3 regions of the Pseudomonas sp. DTU_2021_1001937_2_SI_NGA_ILE_001 genome follow, and region 1 is predicted to be linked to each of the others. Evidence: riboswitches for the same ligand, from Rfam matches in the RefSeq annotation. Region 1 holds a riboswitch; each other region holds the start of a gene.

Region 1 (7,909 bases):
GCGGCCATCGTGAAATCTACAGCGTGCTGCGCAACCGTGCGCACAGCAACGTGGCGTTCCTGCTCGGCGAGTCGTATCGCTATTTGCCCAAGCACGACACCCTGACCGTCTATCCCGGTGTGCTGAGCAGTTACCCGAACTTCATGTTCAACGTGCCAGCTGGCGAGGTGCCAGCGTTCGTCCAGGCCACGGAGCAGGTCACCGACCAGCCAGGCTTCGAGAAACTGGTCGAGCGCTGGGGCGTGCGACGCACCCATCCGCAGTTCTGGAAAATGTTCCACGACCTGAACCGCTACGTTCAGGAACACGAACCGGTCGAAGCCGGTGTGCTGGACATGAATCGCTACGAAAACCTCTGAAAACCGGGGCTTTCCGGGCTGCAGGCCTTGTGGTGTATGGCCTGCAGCCATTATTGCGAACCTGAACGAAGCGCTTTTTCTCTGATCTTTTACGCCTGGGTACGGTCCCTATAGGGCGTGCTTGCACCAGCGTGGTGCGGGCGATCATTGAGAGAACAGCGAGCACAAGAGGTTCAGGAATGCTGATTTCGGTTCAGGCCCTGCGGGCAATCGCCGCATGGGTCGTGGTGTGCCATCACTTCATGCAGATCTTCTTCGACTTCAAGGCCAGCGGGCCGATCGGCGAATTCTTCGTTTCCAGAGGCGCGGTCGGCGTCGATATCTTTTTCGTCATCAGTGGGCTGGTGATCTACCTCTCCACCTGCAAGCGCGACATCCCCGCCAGTCAGTTCATCGCCCATCGTCTGTTCCGTATCGTGCCTGCCTACTGGCTGTACACCCTGGCCATGGGGTTGCTGTTACTGTGGGCCGCGCCCTGGCTGCCGCACCAGGTGATCGGCTGGCAGAACTTCATTCTCTCGCTGTTCTTCCTGCCCTCGGAGAACCCTGGCGGCTATGGCCTGTACCCGACGCTGAATGTCGGCTGGACGCTCAACTACGAGATGTTCTTCTACCTGCTGTTCTCCCTGGTGTTTCTCTTCGAGCGACGCGTGCGCCCGCTGATCATTACCGTGGCGCTGCTGGCAGTTACCGAGCTGCTGGCGCGCAAGATGCTCAGCGGTTCGCTGCCCGGCCGCTTCTACGGCAACGACATCGTCTATGAATTCCTCCTGGGTATCGGTATCGGCATGGCTCACCAGCGCGGCTGGATTCGCGAGGCGCTGTGGTTGCCGCTGGCCGGCCTGGCACTTGGGGTGATGCTGATTCTGCAACTCGATAACAGCCAGCGCCTGCTGCACTGGGGCCTGCCCAGCGCACTGATCGTGCTGTGCTGCGTGTCTCTGGAGCCGCTGTTTCGCGGCAGCGAGCTACTCAAGAAGCTTGGCGATTGCTCGTATTCGGTGTACCTGCTGCACGTACTGGTGCTGTATGGCGGTCTGCTGCTGGCGCAGCGCTACAGCCTCAACCCGTATCTGGTGTTCGCCTTCTGCGTGCCGATCATCGCCGGGGGTGCCTGGCTGAGCTACGAATGGATCGAGAAGGGTCTGTACCAGCGCATGAAGGCCTGGCTGGACACTCGTCGCACGGCGCGTCAGGCGGTAGCACTTTCCTGACCTAAATACTAGGTTTTGTGCGACGCCTGCGATTGGCGTAAACTGCCGCCACGTCTGCGAGGAATATTCATGACCGCCATAACCATTACCGATGCTGCCCACGATTACCTGGCCGACCTGCTGGAAAAGCAGAACACCCCAGGTATCGGCATCCGTATCTTCATCACCCAGCCGGGTACCCAGTACGCCGAAACCTGCATCGCCTACTGCAAGCCCGGCGAAGAGAAGCCGGACGACAAGGCCGTGGGCCTCAAGCGCTTCACTGCCTGGATCGACGGTTTCAGCGAGGCCTTCCTGGAAGATGCCATCGTCGACTACGCCACCGACCGCATGGGTGGCCAGCTGACCATCAAGGCCCCCAACGCCAAGGTGCCGATGGTCAGCGCCGACAGTCCGATCAACGAGCGCATCAACTACTACCTGCAAACCGAGATCAACCCCGGTCTGGCCAGTCATGGCGGCCAGGTCAGCCTGATCGACGTGGTGGAAGAGGGCGAGCAGAACATTGCCGTGCTGCAGTTCGGCGGCGGTTGCCAGGGCTGCGGACAGGCCGACGTGACCCTCAAGGAAGGCATCGAGCGCACCCTACTGGAGCGCATTCCCGAGTTGCACGGTGTGCGTGACGTCACCGACCACAGCCAGAAAGAGAACGCCTACTACTGATCGCGTGGTGTTCGCCTTCGCCAGTCCCAACAGCGAGCCCGGTACCTGAGTACCGGGCTCGCGGCGTTTCAGGGGCGGAAAAGGTGGGCGTGGCTGGCGCGATACAGCGCCGAGTCGGCGAAATTGTCCGCTGCCAGCACCCGCCCGACCAGAATCAGGGCCGTGCGTCTGAAGCCCTTGGCCTGCACCTGGACCTCGATGTCCGCCAGGGTCCCGCGCACCCAGTCCTGGTCTGGCCAGCTGGCGCGATGCACCACCGCCACCGGGCAGTCCTGGCCATAATGCGGCAGCAATTCTTCGACGATGCGCCCAAGGTTCTTCACCCCCAGGTGAATGGCCAGGGTCGCGCCATGCCGCGCCAGATCACCTAACGCTTCGCCGGCCGGCATCGGCGAGCTGTCGGCGTAGCGGGTGAGTATCACCGTCTGGGCGACGTCTGGCAGGGTCAGTTCAGTCTCCAGCAGCGCCGCGCAGGCGGCCGTGGCGGTGACCCCGGGAATGATCTCGAAGGGGATGCCCAGCTCGCGCAGGTGGCGGATCTGCTCGCCGATTGCGCCATACAGGCTTGGGTCGCCGGAGTGGACCCGGGCGACATCCTGGCCTTGTGCATGAGCAGATTTCATCAGCGCGATGATCTGCTCCAGGTGCAGCCCTGCGCTATCGACCACCTGCACGGCGCTGTGGCCCTCCAGGACCGCGGACGGCACCAGCGAGCCGGCGTAGATGAGCACCGGGCACTGTTGGATCAGCCGTTGGCCCTTGACGGTGATCAGGTCCGGATCGCCGGGCCCGGCGCCGATGAAATAGACAGTCACGCTTCACTCCACGAAAAAACAGGAAAACCCTTGGCAGCGAGCAGGCTCGTGCCATGCCAGGCGTCATTGGAGGGCATCAGCCAGCACTTGCCAAGGCGAATGTCGCCTGGCGGCTCTTGCGGTAGGGGATCAGCAGCCGTGCTGTGCCAGCGTTCAGCTGAGCGGCCAGGGCCAGTGCCGCGCTTTCGGCCACCCCGTGGCAGCCGGTGTGCTTGAACGCCAATGCCGAACGATGGCTCAGCTGTGCGTCGAAGGGCTGCAACTGCGCGGCAGTGAAAAACACCAGCGGCAGGCCCAGCTCGGCAGCCAGGGCATGCAGGCCCGGTGTGTCGCGGCGTCGTTCGATGCAGGCCAGGCCGCCGACCTGCGCCAGGCTCAGGCCCTGTTCGGCCAGGCTGGCGTCGATCAGCGCGCGTAGCGCCTCGGCGCTGCACTCGGCCTGGCAACCCAGGCCGATGGCCAACTGGCTTTTATTGCTCGCCGACATGGGCGCGGCGGAACAGCCAGGCAGTCAGGGCTCCCAGTGCAACCCAGAACACTGCGTTGGTCAGCAGCGAGGCGACGATGAACTGGCTTTCCAGTGCTTCAGGGGCCAGGCTGGCATGGGCCGTGGGTTGCGGCGCGCCGATCACGTGCGGACCCAGCAGCCAGGCGGCGCCCAGCAGTTTCAGCCACAGCCCGCGACCGAATACCAGCAGTGCCAGCCCGGCGGCGGTGGCGGCCGCCGTGGAGATCCACCAGGTCTGGCGCTGTCCCAGTTCGGCGGCGGCAGTGCCGGGCAGCTCCGGGGGCAGGCCGAGCGTCGGCGCCAGGACGAACACCGCGAAACCCGCCAACCCCCACAGCAGGCCTTGCCGCGTGCTGCCCGGCATACGTAGGGAATACAGGCCGACGAGCATCAGTGCGAAGCCCACCGCCACCACCAGATTGCCTGCCGCGGTCGACAGCACGCGCTGCCAGCCGTCCTGTGGCGCCCAGGCTTCTTCGTCATGCTCGTGGCTGTGGGCGGCGCTGCCCTCGGCGTGCTCGTGGGCCTGGGCGGCAGGCGCGCTTTCGTAGGTCTCGGCCTGGAGAATCAGCGGGCTGACCCACAGGCTCTGTACCAGGGTCAGCAGCAGGGCCGCCAACAGGCCGCTGAAACCAGCGGTTTGCAGGATTCGCTTGAACATCGGCTGGATTCTCAGTGGCAGGGGAAGGCCGCGCTGTGGCGGGTATCGTGAGCGGCGTTGTGTACGGCGTCGATGTGCGAGAAGCCGGCGAAATACACCAGGCATGCGCCCAGCAGGATGGCGCTGGTGGCGGCGACCAGGCGCTGGCCGAGGGGGATGGCGGTGGTCCGGGTAGCGGGGCTGCTGCTCAGGGTGGTCATGGGGCTTGCCTCGTACAAAAGGGGCAGGCCATGCGCAGACGCACCGCCGGGCACGCCCGGCAGGCAGCGAATGCACCCGCCCACCGCAGGTCATCGAAAGGTTCGTGGCGGGCCGGTCTCCGGGCTGGCGAGGGGCGCCAGGGCGCCGTGACAAAGGCCGCCTTCCCATGCCAACGGCACAGTGGATAGGCCTTTCGCTCGCTTACCGTTGCGGGGGCAGCACCGGACTTTGCGACGCGCGGACAGCAGCGGCGCAGCACCGGTTTCCCGTTTCACCCCGCGAGGGGCACCCGTAACAAGGTGTGTAGCAGAGCATGGTCGTGCCGGGGCGTCAATCTCGACGTTGACCTGCCGCTGGGCACTGCGTAGCCTTGCGCCTTTGAGGTTGCCTGCGCGAGCGGGCTGAAAATGGGAATGCGGGCCCCGCCAGGGCACAAGCCGCAGCTGCCCCCGCAACTGTAAGCGGTCATGTTCGGTGCCACGCCACTGCCAGCGCGGGAAGGCGCACCGAATGCCCGGGCCCGACGGCCGGGCTCGCCGCAAGCCAGGAGACCTGCCTCGAAGCATTCACACTCAAACCGGGCGGGGTGATCCGGTGGCGAATCCGGTCGTGCATCGTGCGCGGTCGGCGTCCCGTCTGCCCGCCGAACCGCCAAAGGGCACTCGATGAAATCACTGGCCAAGCTTCCCGTCACCATCGTCACCGGCTTCCTCGGCTCGGGCAAGACCACCCTGCTGCGGCACATGCTCGACAACGCCGAAGGCCGGCGCATCGCGGTGATCGTCAACGAATTCGGCGAACTGGGCATCGACGGCGAAATCCTCAAGCAATGCACCATCGGCTGCACCGAAGAGGAGGCCAGCGGGCGTGTCTACGAGCTGGCCAACGGTTGCCTGTGCTGCACCGTGCAGGAAGAGTTCTTCCCGGTGATGCGCGAGCTGGTGGCGCGGCGTGGCGACCTCGATCACATCCTCATCGAAACCAGCGGCCTGGCCTTGCCAAAGCCCCTGGTACAGGCCTTCCAGTGGCCGGAAATCCGCAACGCCTGCACCGTCGATGCGGTGATCACCGTGGTCGACAGCCCCGCCGTCAAGGCCGGCACCTTCGCCGCCTACCCAGACCAGGTCGATGCGCAGCGCAAGCTGGACCCGAACCTCGACCACGAATCGCCGCTGCACGAGCTGTTCGCCGACCAACTGGCCAGCGCCGACCTGGTGATCCTCAACAAGGCCGACATGATCGACGCCGAAGGCCTGGCCGCAGTGCGTGCCGAAGTCGCCGAGGAACTGCCGCCAGCTGTCAAGGTGGTGGAAGCCAGCAGCGGCCGCCTGCCGCTGAATGTGCTGCTTGGCGTGGGCGCCGAGTCTGAAGTGCACATCGACGGGCGCAAGACGCACCACGACAGCCATCATGAAGGTGAAGACGATGACCACGACCACGACGCCTTCGACTCCATTTCCATTCAGCTGCCCGAAGCCCAGGAAAGCGTGCTGCTCGAAGCCCTGAACCGCCTGGTGGTCGAGCACGGCATCCTGCGTGTGAAGGGTTTCGCAGCGATTCCCGGCAAGCCGATGCGCCTGCTGATCCAGGGTGTAGGCACTCGCTTCGACAAGCACTTCGACCGCGCCTGGCGCAGCGATGAGCCGCGTGCCACCCAGCTGGTGCTGATCGGCCAGGACCTGGACGCCGCGCAACTCCAGGCACGCCTGCACGCCGCGCTGGCCTGACCGATGCACCTGTTGAGGACCCAGCCCGGCGGTTTCGTGCCGGACGACAGCATCGCCGACCTCGGGCAGAGCCCCGCCGAGCTGGTGATTCTCTGCAGTGGCGACTCCAGCCTGGCGCTGCTCGCCGAAGCCGCCCAGCGCCTGCCGGATGACTACCCCAGCCTGCGTCTGGCCAACCCGATGCAGGTGCAGAACCACGCCTCGGTGGACTTGTATGTCGAAGAGGTGTTGCAGCATGCGCGGCTGATCCTGCTGTCCCTGCACGGCGGCATTGGCTACTGGCGCTATGGCGTGCAGCGCCTGATGGAGCTGGCCGAGCGTGGCGTGCAGGTGATCCTGGTGCCCGGCGACGACCGCCCGGACCCGGAGCTGTCCGAGCTGAGCAGCGTACCGGCCGCCGAGCGTGACCGGCTGTGGCAGTTCCTGCGCCAGGGCGGCCTGGATAACGCGCTGAATCTGTTCAACTGCATCGCCAGCCGCTGGCTGGGCGTCGAGTACCCTTGGGACGAACCCTGCGCCTTGCCGCGTACGGCGATCTACCACCCCCGGCACGGCACCGCCACCCTGGCCGACTGGCAAGCCGACTGGAGCACTGACGCACCGGTCGCCGGCCTGCTGTTCTACCGCTCGCACCTGCAGGCGGCCAATACCGCGTTCATCGATGTGTTCTGCCAGCGCCTGCAGGCCCAGGGCCTCAATCCACTGCCCATTGCGGTGGCCAGCCTCAAGGAGCCCGGCTGTCTGCAGGTGGTGGAAGACCTCTTCGACACAGCGGGGGTGGCGCTGATACTCAACACCACCGGTTTCGCCCAGTCGACGCCGGAGGCGCCGCACCTGCGGCCGTTCCGTCGCGATGTACCGGTCATCCAGGCGATCTGCGCCCAGGACAACGAGCCGGGCTGGCAGGCCAGCGACCTGGGCCTGGGCGCCCGCGACCTGGCCATGCACATTGCCCTGCCGGAACTGGACGGGCGCATCATCAGCCGGCCGATCAGCTTCAAGGACCTGGCCTGGCGCAGCGAGCGCAGCCAGTCCGACGTGGTCTGCTACCGCGCCCAGCCCGAGCGCATGGACTTCGTCGCCCAGCTGGCGCGACGCTGGATAGAACTGGCGCGGCGCGCCAATCCGGACAAACGCGTGGCGTTGATTCTCGCCAACTACCCGACCCGCGATGGGCGCATCGGCAACGGCGTGGGGCTTGATACCCCGGGTGCCGCCCTGAACATCCTGCGTGCCCTGCAGGCTCAGGGCTACCCGGTAGAGGACCTGCCGGACAGCGGCAGCGCGCTGATCCAGCGCTTGCTGGGCGGCGTCACCAATGACCTCGACAGCGTCGACCTGCGGCCCTGCCAACAGAGCCTGGCCCTGAAGGACTACCGACAGGCCTTCGCTGCGCTGCCCGCGGCCAGCCGTGACGCGGTGTTGCAACGCTGGGGCGCGCCCGAGGCGGACCCGATGTTCCGCAGTGGGCGCATGATGGTCGCCGGCATCCGCCTGGGCCTGACCTTCGTCGGCATCCAGCCGGCGCGCGGTTACCAGGTCGACCCCAGTGCGGTGTATCACGACCCGGACCTGGTGCCGCCGCACGGCTACCTGGCGTTCTACTTCTGGCTGCGCCAGGTGTACGGCGCCCACGCGCTGGTGCATGTGGGCAAGCATGGCAATCTGGAATGGCTGCCGGGCAAGGGCGTGGGCCTGTCGGCCAGTTGCTGGCCGGACGCGATTCTCGGGCCGCTGCCGAACATCTATCCGTTCATCGTC
Region 2 (7,909 bases), 870 kb from region 1:
GAATATGGCAACCGCCAGGATGCCTACCAGGTCATCGGCGTGACCGCAGCGGGGGAACGCCAAGTGGTGGCCGACTACCCTGGCCGCTGAAGGCGCTGACCAAACGGCATCACCACCAAAGCCAGTACGTTCGGTTGGAACGGAGAGGAGATCAAGCCGCGAAGCAACCGCCTGTTCCCGACAGATGCAGTGAATTTTCTAGCGCTTTCGCGGCTAAAGCCGCTCCCACCGGGCCACATGCCGCCAATACTGGTCAGTTAGGCCGGGTAGGAGCGGCTTCAGCGGCGAAGCGACCGCCTGTTCACGACAGATGCAGTGAATTTCCTGGCGCTTTCGCGGCTGAAGCCGCTCCCACCGGGCCACAGCCGCTTAAGCGAACAGAGGGTGCCTAAGCCTGCGACAACGGCCTGGCCACATCCTCCAATGCGCGGCGCTCTGCTGCCACGCCCCAGCGAGCCTGCACGCCGGCGGCGAGAATCATCAGTGCTGCGCCGAGCAGGTAGCCGAGCAGCAGTTGGCTGCGTTCGCCGCTGTCGATCAGCGCGCCGAACAGGGTCGGGCCAAGGATGCCACCCAGGCCGGTACCGAAGGCGTAGAACACGGCGATGGCAAGGGCACGGATTTCCAGGGGAAAAGTTTCAGCCACGGTGAGGTACGCCGAGCTGGCCGCCGCCGAGGCGAAGAAGAAAATCACCATCCAGGCAATGGTTTGTTCGACGACCGTCAGCAGGCCCTGTGCGAACAGATAGCCACTGATTGCCAGCAGCACGCCGGAGAGGAAGTAGGTCGCGCTGATCATCACCCGCCGCCCCACCACGTCGAACAAACGGCCGAGCAGCAGGGGGCCGCAGAAGTTACCGAGGGCGAAGGGCAGCACGTACCAGCCGACCTGCGCCGAGGGCACGGCGTAGAAGTCGGTGAGCACCAGGGCGTAGGTGAAGAAGATCGCGTTGTAGAAAAACGCCTGTGCGGTGAGCAGGCTCATGCCCACCAGGGCGCGCACGCGGTGCGCGACGAACAGCGTGCTGAACACTTCCCGCAGCGGTGTATGGTGACGGGCGCGCAGGCGCAGTGGTGGGCTTTGCACAGGCGGCAGGTCGATGCCCCGTGCGCGATACCCGGCCTCGATAGCCTCGACGATGCGCCGGGCTTGCTCGGGGCGATCGTGGATCATCAGCCAGCGTGGGCTCTCCGGGATCCACAGGCGCATGAACAGGATCAGCAAGCCAAGCAGCGCACCGATGCCAAAGCACAGGCGCCAGCCGGTTTCGCTGCCGACGAAGTTCGGGTCCAGCAACACGATGGCGCCCAGCGCGCCCAGTGCCGCGCCGATCCAGAAAGTGCCATTGATGGTCAGGTCCACCCAGCCGCGAAAGCGCGCCGGAGTGAACTCCTGGATGGTCGAGTTGATCGCCGTGTACTCGCCGCCGATGCCTGCCCCGGTCAGGAAGCGGAACAGCAGAAAGCTCGCCAGGTTCCAGGAAAACGCCGTGGCAGCGGTGGCGCCGATGTACAGGAACAAGGTGATGAAGAACAGCTTGCGCCGCCCCAGGCGGTCGGTCAGCCAACCGAACAACAACGCCCCGAGCACCGCCCCGGCAATGTAGGTCGCACCGGCCAGGCCGATGTCGGCGTTGCTCAGGCGCAGCACGGGGCTGTCTTTCAGCGCACCGGCCACCGAGCCGGCCAGGGTCACTTCCAGCCCGTCGAGCAGCCAGGTGATACCCAAGGCAAAGACCAGCAATGTGTGGAAGCGGCTCCAGGGCAGCCGGTCGAGACGCGCCGGCAGGTCGGTTTCATAGACATGCACGGCATTGGAGCCCTGGGGCTCCAGGCGTTTTTGCAACGAAGGCGAGTGCATCGCCGCCCCTCCCTGTGTGTCGATCCCTGCCCTTGTGATTCACCCGCTTCAGGCAGAGTTCAACGCCTCGCGTGCGACGCGCGTCTTTCGAGCATCTGTGCCACCTGATGGGCCAGCACGTCGAGGCTGAACGGCTTGGTCAGCAAGTGCATGTCAGGGCCGAGGAAGTCCTCGCGCTTGATCGCGCCCTCGGCATACCCGGTGAGGAACAATACCGGCAGCCTCGGGTACAGCTGCTGCAGCACCTCGGCCAGTTGCCGACCATTCATGCCGGGCAGGCCCACATCGCTGACCAGCAGGTCGAGGCTCGGAAGGTCGTCGAGCAGGCGCAGCGCCTCTTCGGCCTGACGTGCGACCACCACCTGGTAGCCAAGCTCTTGCAGCACTTCCTGATTGATCAGCCGCACCGAGTCGTCGTCTTCCACCAGCAGGATGGTCTGTCCATTGCCCGGTATGGCGGCCGAAGCCATGACTTCGGCGTCCTCGGTCCTGGTCACGCACTGCGGCAGGCTGATGGTCACCGTCGTGCCCTCGCCCTCCTCGCTGGCGATGCCCAGATGCCCGCCACTCTGGGTGGCGAAGCCATACACCATCGACAGGCCCAGGCCGGTGCCCTGGCCGATGGGTTTGGTGGTGAAGAACGGCTCCAGCACCTTGTCCAGCAGGCGACGAGGAATGCCGGCCCCGCTATCGCGCACGCTGATATCGACCATTTCCTGCCCACCCTTGCCAGGCTGCAGGCCGGTGGCGATGGTCAGCACGCCGCCGTCGGGCATGGCGTCGCGGGCATTGATCACCAGGTTGAGTACGGCATTTTCCAGCTGATTGGCGTCGGCCCAGATCCACGGATCCTCGCTGCACAACTGCAGCTCTACACGCACCTGCTCGGTGAGCAGACCTTCGAGCAGCTGCTGGAACGCCAGGATCAGGGTATTGACCTGCACCGGTCGGGAGTCCAGTGACTGGCGCCGAGAGAACGCCAGCAGACGCTGGGTCAGCGAGGCGGCACTCTGCGCCGAGCTGTACGCGGCATCCATGAAGCGTTCGACGCCGTCGAGCCGGCCTTTGCCCAGACGCAGGCGGATCAGCTCCAGGGCACTGATCACGCCGGTGAGCATGTTGTTGAAATCGTGCGCGATGCCGCCGGTCAGTTGCCCCACCGCCTCCATTTTCAGCGACTGGCGCAGTTGTTCTTCGGCCCGTGCGCGCTCGGCACTCTCGGCCTTGAGTTGCTGCAGGGCACTGTCCAATGCCTGGGTACGCGCCTGCACCTGGGTTTCCAGCTCGTCGGCGAAGCGGCGCAGCGACAGTTCCGCCTGCTTTTCCTTGTTGATGTCGACGATCACCGAGGCGGCGCCGATGATCTTGCCCTGCTCGCCGTACAGCGGCACGGCACTGACACGCATCCAGGACGGCATACCGTCTTCGAGGGTGTGACGAAACTCGATGCCATTGACCGGCACACCGCGCAGCGCCTGGGCGCCGGGGAACATGTCGCGCGGCAAGGGACTGCCGTGGTCATCCAGCGCCACCCAGCGCAGCGCGTTTTCCGGCGAGCGCGAGGGAATCAGGTCATCCGGCACGTAGCGCCGGTACAGTGGGTTGCGGATCAGGCTCTGGCCGTGTTCGTCCATGAAGCACACGCCGACCGGAATGTTTTCCAGCAGTGCTTGCAGGCGACCGCGCTCTTCGGCCAGTTCGGCCAGGCGGTCGCGCATATCGTACTGGCGGGCGCGGGCGTGCCAGCAGGCGGCGACCATGCTGAGCAGGGTGTTGAGGCTGAACGGGCGTTCCAGGACCACGACATGGCCGGCCTCCTCCGGCAACGCATGGTACGCCTGGTCGGCAGCGCCCAGCTTGCCAGGGGTCAGCAGCATGATGGGCACCTGCGACCATTCCGGCTGCGCGCGCAGCGCGGCGGCCAGGGTACAAGGATCGTCGCGCAGCGCCTGTTGAGTCAGCAGCAGCAGGCCGGTGTCGATACCGACGCGGCGTGCCACGGCCTGCAGGTCGTCGTACAGCTCGACGCGGTAGAACGGCAGAAGCAGCGCGCGGAGTTCTTCGGCCTGCGCGGGGTCTGGCGTGCAGAGCAGCAAGACGGGAGCAGTTTCAGCGGTCAACGGCAAAGGGCTCCATGAGCGAAGGCTTGGTCGAAAAGCGCCAAGGGGTCGAGGGCAGGCACGGCCAATGCCGGATCGGTCTCCCGCGACAGGATGGGGCCGAGGCGGACAGCCAAGCGGCGCGAGCATAGCCGGTAAGCGGGGAGTTTTGACACACAACACCAGGCTTTTATCCGCCCCCCCGGATATTTTCGGACCACCTGTCTGAAATCCGGGACCGCTGTACGTGTATTCGCCTCGGCCGGACAGATCGTTTACCATCGCCGCCGTCGGTTTCCGAGAGGAACTAACAGGGAATTCGCAGGCCGGCGTACAGGCCAAACCGAAACTGCCCCCGCAACTGTAGGCATCGAGCCGCTCCACACCGCCACTGGGCCACCCCGGGAAGGCCGGAAGCAGGCCATGACATGCCAGTCAGGAGACCTGCCGACACATTCGATCACTGACCGGCGGGGTGTCCGGGAAGGACATCCGCACCTGCGTTTCGGCAGGTCGGGTCGCACCTTGCCCGAGGGCATGCGACCGGGGTGTGTTTCCTTCGGTGCGCCGCCCGCTACCACCACGCAAGGAGACCGCGCCGCATGCCCACACCCCGCCTGTTGCTGCTCGCCGCCGCCCTGGGGTTCAGCGCCACGGCCCTGGCCGAGCCTACCCGCTACCCCCTGACCCTGGAAAACTGCGGCATGCCGCTGACCTTCACCCAGGCCCCGGGCCAGGTGGTGACCATCGGCCAGGCCGGCACCGAGATGCTCTATGCGCTGGGACTGGGCGAACGCCTGGCCGGCACCTCGCTGTGGTTCAACGATGTGGACCCGCGTTACCAGGCCGAGAACGACAAGGTCGAGCGCTTGGCAGACAACGCGCCGAGCTTCGAGGCGGTACTCGGCAAGCGGCCGGGCCTGGTACTGGTGCAACTGGAGTGGATGGTCGGCAAGCAAGGCGTGGTCGGCACCCGCGAGCAATTTCACGAACTGCACATCCCCACCTACCTGATGCCCTCCGACTGCGAAGGCAAGGACAACCTGGTCGGCGCCGACGGCACCCGGCTGGAAGCCTTCGGCATCGATACGCTGTACCAGAGCGTCGAACAGCTGGCGCAGATTTTCGATGTCCAGGAGCGCGGTCAGGCATTGGTCGCGCAACTTCGACAGCGCCTCGCGGCGGCAGTCGCCCATGCGCAGCACAATCGCCAGCGCGACCTTTCGGCGGTGTTCTGGTACTCCAGCGCCGACCTCGACATCGACCCCTACGTGGCCGGTCGCAAGGGTATCCCGGATTTCATGCTGAACAGCCTGGGCATGCGCAACATCGTCGAATCCGACGAGGAATGGCCAACCGTCGGCTGGGAACGCATCGCCAAGGCCAACCCCGACATCCTGGTGATCGCGCGCATGGACCGTCGACGCTTCCCGGCCGACGACTACCGCAAGAAACTCGAATTCCTCAAGCGTGACCCGGTGACCCGCAACATGGACGCGGTGCGTCACGACCGCATCGTGGTCATCGACGCCGAAGCCATGCAGGCCGGCCTGCGCCTGTTCACCGGCCTCGAAGAACTGGCAGCCGCCGCCGACCGCATCACGGGTGCGCGCTGAACATGCCACGCATCCTTGTGCACGGCCTGTGGGTGAGCGCCCTGCTGCTGGTGGCGATCATCGTCGGCGCCAGCATCGGTGAAACCCACATCAGCCCGCAGATGGTCGCGCAGATCCTGGCCAACAAACTCTGGCAGGCCGGTTACCCCGTCGATCCCATCGACGCAGGCATCATCTGGAACTACCGGCTGACCCGTGCCATCGTCGCCGCCGCCTGTGGCGCCGGCCTGGCGCTGTCCGGGGTGGTGCTGCAATCGCTGCTGCGCAACCCGCTGGCCGAACCCTACCTGCTGGGCATTTCCGCCGGGGCTTCCACCGGCGCGGTACTGGTGGCGCTGCTGGGTCTGGGCGCCGGGGCAATTTCCCTGTCGACCGGAGCCTTCGTCGGCGCGGTGGCGGCCTTCGCCATGGTCAGCCTGCTGGCGCGCTCGTCGCAGCGTGCGAATGCCGCCAGCCACATCATTCTGGCGGGCATTGCCGGCTCGCAGCTGTTCAATGCCCTGACCTCGTTCCTGATTACCAAATCGGCCAGTTCCGAGCAGGCGCGCGGCATCATGTTCTGGCTGCTGGGCAATTTCAGTGGCGTGCGCTGGCACTCGGTGGCCCTGGCCGTACCCGTGGTGCTGGCCGGGTTGCTGGTGTGCCTGTGGCATCGGCGCGCCCTGGATGCCTTCCTGTTCGGCAGCGACTCGGCGGCCTCGCTGGGCATCGCGGTACGGCGCGTGCAGGTATCGTTGATCGGCTGCACCGCACTGGTCACCGCCGTGCTGGTGTCGATCGTCGGCTCCATCGGCTTCGTCGGCCTGGTCATCCCGCATGCGGTGCGCCTGCTGGTGGGCGTACGGCACGCCAGGCTGCTGCCGCTCAGCGCCCTGTGCGGTGCACTGTTCCTGATCGCCGCCGACGTGCTGTCGCGCACCCTCATCAAGGGCCAGACCGTGCCGGTGGGCGTCATCACCGCGCTGATCGGCGCGCCGGTGTTCGCGCTGATTCTGATCCGGGGGCAACGTCCACGATGAATGCCTTCAATCAGGCCCAAGGGACCACGGCACTGGCCTGTCGCGCACTGACCTGCATCGTCAAGGGCCAGGCCCTGCTGCAGGACGTGAGCCTGGGAGTGATCCCGGGCGAAACCCTGGGCATCGTCGGCCCCAACGGTTCAGGCAAGTCGACGCTGCTCCGGCTGCTGGCCGGCCTGCAGGCGCCAGCCAGCGGGGAGCTATGGATCGACGGCCAGCCCCTGGCCAGCCTGAACCGCCGCGACGTTGCGCAACGGCTGGCGTTGGTGGAACAGCAGGCCGAGACCGCCGATGCGATCAGCGTGCGCGATGCCGTGGAATTGGGCCGCACGCCTTGGCTGTCGGCGCTGGCGCCCTGGAGCAGCGAGGACCAGCGCATCGTGCAGCAGGCCCTGGCCGATGTGGACCTGCTGCATCTGAGCGAGCGCCGCTGGCAGACGCTGTCCGGCGGCGAGCGCCAGCGCGCGCACATTGCCCGCGCCCTGGCCCAGCAGGCACGCATCCTGCTGCTGGACGAGCCCACCAATCATCTGGATATCCAGCACCAGCTGAACATCCTCGGGCTGGTCAAGGCATTGCCGGTCACCTGCGTCATCGCCCTGCATGACCTCAACCAGGCCCTGCAGTGCGACCGCCTGGCGGTGTTGCATCAGGGCCGGCTGGTGGCCCTCGGCGCACCGGAGACGGTGCTGACACCCGAGCGCCTGCAGGCGGTGTTCGGTGTGCAGGCGCGCTGGCTGAGCGATACGATGGACGGCACCCGCTTTCTGCGCCTGACACCGCTCTGAAGAGGGCGTCGGTGGGCCTCAGTGCCCTTCTGGCAGCTGGCAGCCCTTCTTCTTCAGGCTGTCGATCACCCAGCTGCGGTCGTTGGTGCCCAGGGCGATCTGCTCCATCTGCTTCTGTTCGGCGCCGTGCTTGGCCGCCGCACGATCGTAGACCTCGGCCACCTGGTCGTAGGGCACGCACAGCAGGCCGTCTTCGTCGCCGATGACCAGGTCGCCGGCTTCGATGACCATGCCGTCGATGGCGATGGGTACGTTGATTTCACCCGGGCCGTCCTTGTACGGGCCGCGGTGGGAAATGCCGGCGGCGAACATCGGGAAATCCCCGGCACCGATGGCGCCGGCATCACGGATCGCGCCATTGATGACGATACCGGCGACCCCCCGCTTGATCGCATAGGCCACCATCATTTCGCCGATCAGCGCATTGCTCAGGTCACCCCCGGCATCGACCACGATCACATCGCCCGGCTCGGCGATGTCCAGCGCGTAGTGCAGCATCAGGTTGTCGCCGGGGCGGGCCTTGACG
Region 3 (7,909 bases), 1.1 Mb from region 1:
CTTGTACGAGCTGGCGCCACAGATCCTCGACTGGCTGCAGCACACCGCCTTGCCCTGGGTACAGGCCAAGTTCGGCCTGGCCGATGGCTTCTGGCGCTTCGACAAGATCAAGGCGGCCCTGGCCGGGCACATCGGCCAGGCTGGGGACATCGTCAGTGTGGTGCTCTCGCAGGCGACGGCGTCGAGCCTGGCGCTGATCGGCTGGCTGGCCAACCTGGTGCTGATTCCGGTGGTGGCCTTCTACCTGCTGCGCGACTGGGACCTGATGATGGCGCGCATCCGCGGCTTGCTGCCGCGTCAGCGTGAGGCGCAGATCGTGCAACTGGCCGGCGAGTGTCATGAGGTGCTGGGGGCGTTCATTCGCGGGCAGCTGCTGGTGATGGTCGGCCTGGGCGTCATCTATGCGGCAGGCCTGATGCTGGTCGGGCTGGAGCTGGGCCTGCTGATCGGCATGATCGCCGGCCTGGCGGCCATCGTGCCGTACATGGGCTTCGTCATCGGCATTGGCTCGGCGCTGATCGCCGGGCTGTTCCAGTTCGGCGGCGACCTCTATCCGATGCTCGGCATCGTCGCGGTGTTCATGGTGGGTCAGGCCCTGGAAGGTATGGTGCTCACGCCGTTGCTGGTCGGTGATCGCATCGGCCTGCACCCGGTGGCAGTGATCTTCGCCATCCTGGCGGGTGGCGAGCTGTTCGGTTTCACCGGCATCCTTCTGGCGCTGCCGGTGGCGGCGGTGATCATGGTGCTGCTGCGCCATCTGCATGCGCTGTACAAGGAATCGCAGATGTATGCCGGCGACCGCGACCCGGAACTTTGAAACCGAATGCTGGCGCGTGCCGACACTGTCGTTGCGGCGATTTCGCAAGCCTTTGATTTTGCTTGAAGTCCGTCGCATTGTGCGGTCCGGCCAGCGGGTATAGACTTTGCTATCTTTGTTCAGAGGTCACCGCTTGCTTCCGGGAAGCGCCCAGCCAGCATGAAACCCGTTCAGCTGCCCCTGAGTGTGCGTCTGCGCGATGACGCCACCTTCATCAATTACTACCCGGGCGCCAATGCAGCGGCGCTCGGCTATGTCGAGCGCCTGTGCGAAGCGGACGCGGGGTGGACCGAAAGTCTCATCTATCTATGGGGCAAGGACGGCGTAGGACGCACCCACCTGTTGCAGGCGGCGTGCCTGCGCTTCAAGCAGCTGGGCGAGCCGGCGGTCTACCTGCCGCTGGCCGAGTTGCTGGAGCAGGGCGTCGAGCTGTTCGACCATCTGGAGCAGTACGAGCTGGTGTGCCTGGACGACCTGCAGGCCATCGCCGGCAAGCCGGACTGGGAAGAAGCGCTGTTCCACCTGTTCAATCGCTTGCGCGACAGTGGCCGACGCCTGTTGATCGCGGCCTCCAAGTCGCCCCGCGAATTGCCCATCAAGTTGCCGGACCTCAAGTCGCGGCTGACCATGGCGCTGGTGTTCCAGATGCGTGGCCTGTCCGATGAAGACAAGCTGCGTGCCCTGCAACTGCGTGCCTCGCGGCGTGGCCTGCACCTCACCGACGAAGTCGGGCACTTCATTCTGACCCGTGGCACGCGCAGCATGAGCGCGCTGTTCGAGCTGCTCGAACGCCTGGACCAGGCCTCGCTGCAAGAAAAGCGCAAGCTGACCATTCCTTTCCTCAAGGAAACCCTGGGTTGGTAGCCGCTACGCCGGACCCGCAACTGATTCGCCAGGCCGCCGCCGCCCTGCGTCATGCGCAGCGCATTCTGGTGATCACCGGGGCCGGGTTGTCGGCCGATTCCGGGTTGCCGACCTATCGTGGTGTCGGGGGGCTCTACAACGGCCATACCGACGATGGCCTGCCTATCGAGATGGCGCTGTCCGGGCCGATGCTGCGCCGCGACCCGGCGCTGTGCTGGAAATACATCGCCCAGTTGGGCAAGGCCTGCCTGGCTGGCGAGCCCAACGTCGCCCATTACGCCATCGCCCAGTTGCAGCGCCGCAAGCCCGAGTGCTGGGTGCTGACCCAGAATGTCGACGGCTACCACCGCGCGGCGGGCAGCCCGGTCGAGCGGCTGATCGAGATCCATGGGCAGTTCTGGCCCCTGTACTGCCAGGCATGCAACGCCCAGGAGGCGGAACTGGCCGTGCATCTGGACGGTCCATTACCACCGTTGTGCAAGGCGTGCCGCGGTGTGCTGCGCCCGCCGGTCACGCTGTTTCAGGAAATGCTCCCCGCCGAAGCACTGCGTACCCTGGAGCGTCAGATGACCCTGGGCTTCGACGCGGTGCTGAGCATCGGCACCACGGCGAGCTTTCCTTACATCCACGAGCCCATGCTGCGCACCCGGGTGTCGGGCGGCTTTACCTTGGAAATCAATCCTCAGGCCACCGATCACAGCGCGTCGATGGACATTTTCCTGCAAGGCAGGGCAGCACATGTCATGCCTGAGCTGATAAGTCACATTTAATTCAATAGAATTTGCAAATTGCCATGATAGTGGGCATAGTCTGCGCTCCTCATCATTTCCAGCCACGGTCGTGCCCATGCAGGTTGTTCGCTTCGCACCCCTCGTGCCACTCGCTTTCGTGACTTTCCTGTTCGGTTGCTCCACCCAGTCATCGGTGACCCAGCAGCCCCAGCAGTACCAGAATTCCGTTACCGCCCAGTCCAGCGCCCGTCAGGCGTTGCATGCGCAATCCCGGCAGAGCCTGGAAAGCGAAGAAGAACTGGCCGAGTTCTCCGACGACACCAGCTATCAGTTGCCGCTGCTGGCCGACAGCATCCTCGAACGTGGCAAGTCGCTGATAGGCACCCGCTATCGCTTTGGCGGCAATTCCACCGCCGGTTTCGACTGCAGCGGCTTCATCGGCTATCTGTTCCGCGAAGAGGCCGGCATGAACCTGCCGCGCTCCAGCCGCGAAATGATGAATATCGACGCACCCCAGGTGTCGCGCCGCGACCTCAAGCCAGGCGACCTGCTGTTCTTCAGCACCGCCGGCCGCGGTCGCATCAGCCACGCCGCCATCTACCTGGGTGATGACCAGTTCATCCACTCCAGCAGCCGCCGCAGCGGGGGTGTGAGAATCGACAGCCTGGACGACTCCTACTGGAGCAAGACCTTCGTCGAAGCCAAGCGCGCACTGGCGCTGGTACCGGCAACGGGGGACGCGCAGACCACTGCGATGACCACCACCAGCGTCAAGCCAGCTAACATCAAGCGTCACAAGTAATCTGAACCCGGTCCCTGACCGGGTTTTTTGAATTTCGGCAACAGGCCGCATCCGAAGGGAGTTGTTGTGGTGATGTCGATGACCTTGCGTGTAACCGTGATTTCCCTGGCGGCCTTACTGGGCGCGTGCGCCAGTGCGCCGCCACCGCAGCCCAAGGTCGTGCAGCGCCCCGTCATCATCGCCCCGGCGGTCATGTCTTCTCCTGTCGTTGAAGATGTGCTGTTCCGCGCCCTGGGCCTGGTCGGTACGCCCTATCGCTGGGGTGGCAACACGCCGGATTCCGGGTTCGATTGCAGCGGCCTGATCGCCTACGTGTACCGCGACATGGCCGGTATCAGCCTGCCGCGCTCGACCCGCGACATGATCGTGATGAATGCCCCCAGTGTCAGCCGTGAACAGCTGCAGACCGGTGACCTGGTATTCTTCGCCACCTCGGGCGGCTCGCAGGTGTCCCATGCCGGTATCTATGTCGGCGAAGGGCGCTTCGTGCATGCTCCCGCCACCGGTGGCACGGTCAAGCTGGACAACATCGGCTCGCCTTACTGGCAGAAGGCGTACCTGAACGCCAAGCGCGTGCTGCAGCCTTCGAGCCTGGCGCAGAACGCCCGCTGAGCGCGCAAGCAGTGCGGCTCCGGTCGTAGCGGCATAAGCTGGGAGCTAAGCGGCATGTGCCCCGGTGGGAGCGGCTTTAGCCGCGAAGCGCCAGGAAACTCACTGCATCTGTTGGGAACATGTGGGCGCTTCGCGGCTGAAGCCGCTCCTACCCGGCCTAACTGAACAGTATCGCGGCTGAAGCCGCTCAGGGCCGTACGGGGCCATCTATCACCTAAGGCGCCGATGTCACTCGCCAGATCGTATTGCCCACGTCATCGGCCACCAGCACACCGCCGTGCTTGTCCTGCACTACGCCAACCGGGCGGCCCATGGCCTGGCCTTCTGCGTCGAGAAAGCCGGTCAGCAAATCCAGTGGCTGGCCGGCGGGTCTGCCATCCCTGAACGGAATGAACACCACCTTGTAGCCGCTGTGCGGCTTGCGATTCCATGAGCCATGCTGGCCGACGAACAGGCCTTGGTCGAAGGGCGCGGCCAGGCTCTTGCCGTTGGAGAAGGCCAGGCCCAGCGACGCGGTGTGCGGGCCGACCGCGTAGTCGGGTACAAGGGCCTTGGCCACCTGTGCCGGGTTCTGCGGTGTTACTCGCTGGTCCACGTGCTGGCCATAGTAGCTCCAGGGCCAGCCATAGAAACCGCCGTCCTGCACTGAAGTCACGTAGTCGGGCACCAGGTCGCTGCCGATCTCGTCACGCTCGTTCACGGCCGTCCACAGCTTGCCGGTATGGGGCTCCCAATCCATGCCATTGGGGTTGCGCAGGCCGGTAGCGAACAGGCGCTTCTGGCCGCTGGCCCGGTCCACTTCCCAGATCGCTGCACGGCCCTGTTCCTGATCCAGGCCGTTTTCACCCACGTTGCTGTTGGAGCCCACCGTCACGTACAGCTTGCGGCCGTCCGGGCTGGCGATGACGTTCTTGGTCCAATGGTGGTTGAGCGGCCCGCCGGGTAGTTCGGTGACCAGGGTAGGCGCTGCGCTGATGCGAGTCTGGCCGCTTTCGTAGGGGAAGCTGATCAGCCGGTCGGTGTCGGCCACGTAGAGGGTATGGCCCACCAGCGCCATGCCGAACGGAGAGTTCAGGTTTTCCAGTAGGACCGAGCGGGTGTCGGCCACGCCGTCGTTGTCTTCATCGCGCAACAGGGTAATGCGGTTGGCGCTCGGCACGCCGGCGCCGGCACGCTGCATGATCTTGCTGGCGATCCACTCGCGCAGGCCGCCCGATGACGACGCCTTGGCCGGCGCGTTGGATTCGGCGACCAGCACATCGCCATTGGGCAGCACGTATAGCCAGCGCGGGTGATCCAGGCCATTGGCGAAGGCCACCACTTGGGTGCCGGGTGCGGCGAGCGGTTTTGCCCCCGCCGGCCAGCCGACCGCCGGAGCGATGTTCACGGTGGGGATCAGGGTCTTGTTCGGTTCCGGCAGCCGGGGGCTGGGGCCGGTGCCGTCGGCGACCTGCAAGCGGGCGGTTTCGCCACAGGCTGCCAGGCCGCCCGCGACCAGCAAAGTGAGGATCAGGCGTGGAGCGGATCTGGACATGCTGGACTCCTGGTTCGGCAGCGCCGGAGGGGATGACTGATAGAGGCAGGGCGAGCGGCCAGGTTCAATCCGATACTGTTTGACGCTCCCAGCCCAACACTCTACCCTTCGCGGTTCGTTTCAGGTGCCTTGCAATCATCGATTGGCAAGGTGAAACAGGGAAGCCGGTGGGAAGAGACTTTTTTCGATTCCGGCGCTGCCCCCGCAACGGTAGATGAGCCAACCCCATGCCTTATGCCACTGACGCACGTCGGGAAGGCGCATGGTCGGGCCTAGCCCGGAGAAGCCTCGCGCTTCGCTCATGAGCCCGGAGACCGGCCTGTCACTTATTCACGGCATCACGGCGGGCGATGCTATGCGCAAGGCCGCCGTCTGCCTTGTCGTCCTGTCGTCTGCTTTCGCCTGTGTGACCAGCGGAGAGCTGAGATGAACGAATCCCCCGAGCGCGACGAGCGCCACCTGGCGCGCATGCAGCGCAAGAAAGCCATTATCGACGAACGCATTGCCAACTCGCCCAACGAGTGCGGCCTGCTGCTGGTGCTCAGCGGCAACGGCAAGGGCAAGAGCAGTTCGGCGTTCGGCATGCTGGCCAGGGCCATGGGCCATGGCATGCAGTGCGGCGTGGTGCAGTTCATCAAGGGCCGCAATGCCACCGGCGAAGAGCTGTTCTTCCGGCGCTTTCCCGAGCAGGTGCGCTACCACGTCATGGGTGAGGGCTTTACCTGGGAAACCCAGGACCGCCAGCGTGACATCGCCGCTGCCCAGGCCGCCTGGGAAGTGTCGCGGCAGATGCTCGCCGACCCTGGCGTCAACCTGGTGATCCTCGATGAACTGAACATCGCCCTCAAGCATGGTTACCTGGATCTCGACCAGGTGCTTGCTGACCTGCAGGCCCGCCCGCCGATGCAGCACGTAGTGGTCACCGGGCGCGGCGCCAAGCCTGAGCTGGTCGACCTCGCCGACACCGTGTCGGAGATCGGCATGGTCAAGCACGCCTTCCAGGCTGGTATCCGCGCGCAAAAGGGCATCGAACTGTGAGTGATGCCTCTCGCCAGTGCCCGGCGGTCCTGATCGCCGCACCGGCGTCCGGTCAGGGCAAGACCACCGTCACCGCCGCCCTGGCGCGCCTGCACCGCAATCAGGGCCGCAAGGTCCGAGTGTTCAAGTGCGGCCCGGACTTTCTCGACCCGATGATTCTCGAACGCGCCAGCGGCGCGCCGGTGTACCAGCTCGACCTGTGGATGGTCGGCGCCGGGGAGAGCCGCCGCCTGTTGTGGGAGGCGGCGGCAGAGGCGGACCTGATTCTTATCGAAGGGGTCATGGGGTTGTTCGACGGCACGCCCTCCAGTGCCGATCTGGCGCGGCATTTCGGCGTGCCGGTGCTCGGCGTGATCGACGGCACGGCGATGGCCCAGACCTTCGGCGCCCTTGCCCTGGGCCTGGCGCGCTACCAGCCGGACCTGCCATTCGCCGGGGTACTGGCCAACCGCGTCGGCACCGTGCGTCACGCGCAATTGCTGGAAAACAGCCTGACCGAGGGGCTGCGCTGGTATGGCGCACTGTCCCGCGAGACCGGCATCGAACTGCCCAGCCGCCACCTGGGCCTGGTTCAGGCCAGTGAACTGAACGACCTGGACATGCGTCTGGATGCCGCCGCGCAGGCGCTGGCCAGCACTTGCGAGGTGCCGCTGCCGCCGCCGGTCAGCTTCGCCGCGCCGCCGCTCGAGGCCGCCGAGCCGTTGCTGGCCGGTGTGCGCATTGCCGTGGCGCGCGACGAGGCGTTCGCCTTCACGTATGGCGCCAGCCTCGACCTGCTGCGCGCCATGGGGGCCGAGCTGAGTTTCTTTTCGCCGATCCACGACAGCGCGCTGCCAGAGGCCGACAGCCTCTACCTGCCCGGCGGTTACCCGGAGCTGCATCACCTGGCGCTGCAGGACAACCGGGCGATGCGTGGCGCCATCGCCGCTCACCATGCCGCCGGCAAGCCGCTGCTGGCCGAGTGCGGCGGCATGCTGTACCTGCTCGATGCGCTGACCGATGTCGATGGCACCCGCGCCGAGCTGGTCGGCCTGCTGCCTGGCGAAGCGGTGATGCAGAAACGTCTCGCTGCCCTGGCCCTGCAGGCCGTGGAGCTGCCCGAAGGCCTGCTGCGCGGGCACACCTATCACCATTCGCTGACCAGCACCGAGTTGCAGCCCATCGCCCGCGGTGTCAGCCCCAACGGCGGGCGCGGCGCCGAGGCGGTGTACCGCGTGGGGCGGCTCACCGCCTCTTACGTGCATTTCTACTTTCCGTCCAATCCGCAGGCCGTGGCCGCGCTGTTCCACCCTGACGAGGCGCGCCCATGAGCGACGTGCCGTTCAGTGCCGAAGAACGCGCCGCGGTGTACCGCGTCATTGCCGAGCGCCGTGACATGCGCCACTTCAGCGGCGGCAGCGTGGCGCCCGAGGTGCTGGCCCGTTTGCTGGAGGCCGCGCATCACGCGCCCAGCGTCGGCCTGATGCAGCCCTGGCGGTTCATCCGCATCCGTGACACTCAATTGCGTGGCC

What was found. Region 1 has a riboswitch for cobalamin ahead of RRX38_RS04570 (CbtB domain-containing protein). Riboswitches for the same ligand answer to the same signal wherever they lie in the genome.
Region 2: linked by a shared signal. The riboswitch ahead of RRX38_RS01285 (ABC transporter substrate-binding protein) and the one ahead of RRX38_RS04570 (CbtB domain-containing protein) in region 1 are both predicted to bind cobalamin.
Region 3: linked by a shared signal. The riboswitch ahead of cobO (cob(I)yrinic acid a,c-diamide adenosyltransferase) and the one ahead of RRX38_RS04570 (CbtB domain-containing protein) in region 1 are both predicted to bind cobalamin.

Annotation. Positions count from the first base shown of each region.
Region 1 covers NZ_CP135971.1:1,175,590-1,183,498, reverse strand. The annotation lists gene RRX38_RS04600 (fatty acid cis/trans isomerase) at 1-359, shown strand, start outside; gene RRX38_RS04595 (acyltransferase) at 539-1,573, shown strand; gene nfuA (Fe-S biogenesis protein NfuA) at 1,643-2,236, shown strand; gene cobM (precorrin-4 C(11)-methyltransferase) at 2,305-3,051, opposite strand; gene RRX38_RS04580 (cobalamin biosynthesis protein) at 3,128-3,538, opposite strand; gene RRX38_RS04575 (CbtA family protein) at 3,522-4,220, opposite strand; gene RRX38_RS04570 (CbtB domain-containing protein) at 4,232-4,420, opposite strand; cobalamin riboswitch at 4,513-4,729, opposite strand; cobalamin riboswitch at 4,786-4,996, shown strand; gene cobW (cobalamin biosynthesis protein CobW) at 5,087-6,148, shown strand; gene cobN (cobaltochelatase subunit CobN) at 6,152-7,909, shown strand, end outside.
Region 2 covers NZ_CP135971.1:300,833-308,741, reverse strand. The annotation lists gene RRX38_RS01300 (DUF411 domain-containing protein) at 1-90, shown strand, start outside; gene RRX38_RS01295 (MFS transporter) at 389-1,861, opposite strand; gene RRX38_RS01290 (ATP-binding protein) at 1,921-3,981, opposite strand; cobalamin riboswitch at 4,235-4,427, shown strand; gene RRX38_RS01285 (ABC transporter substrate-binding protein) at 4,563-5,576, shown strand; gene RRX38_RS01280 (FecCD family ABC transporter permease) at 5,579-6,595, shown strand; gene RRX38_RS01275 (ABC transporter ATP-binding protein) at 6,592-7,383, shown strand; gene RRX38_RS01270 (RraA family protein) at 7,402-7,909, opposite strand, start outside.
Region 3 covers NZ_CP135971.1:2,309,934-2,317,842, reverse strand. The annotation lists gene RRX38_RS09805 (AI-2E family transporter) at 1-817, shown strand, start outside; gene hda (DnaA regulatory inactivator Hda) at 977-1,681, shown strand; gene RRX38_RS09795 (NAD-dependent deacylase) at 1,675-2,451, shown strand; gene RRX38_RS09790 (C40 family peptidase) at 2,528-3,214, shown strand; gene RRX38_RS09785 (C40 family peptidase) at 3,287-3,826, shown strand; gene RRX38_RS09780 (sorbosone dehydrogenase family protein) at 4,041-5,360, opposite strand; cobalamin riboswitch at 5,466-5,698, shown strand; gene cobO (cob(I)yrinic acid a,c-diamide adenosyltransferase) at 5,787-6,398, shown strand; gene RRX38_RS09770 (cobyrinate a,c-diamide synthase) at 6,395-7,708, shown strand; gene bluB (5,6-dimethylbenzimidazole synthase) at 7,705-7,909, shown strand, end outside.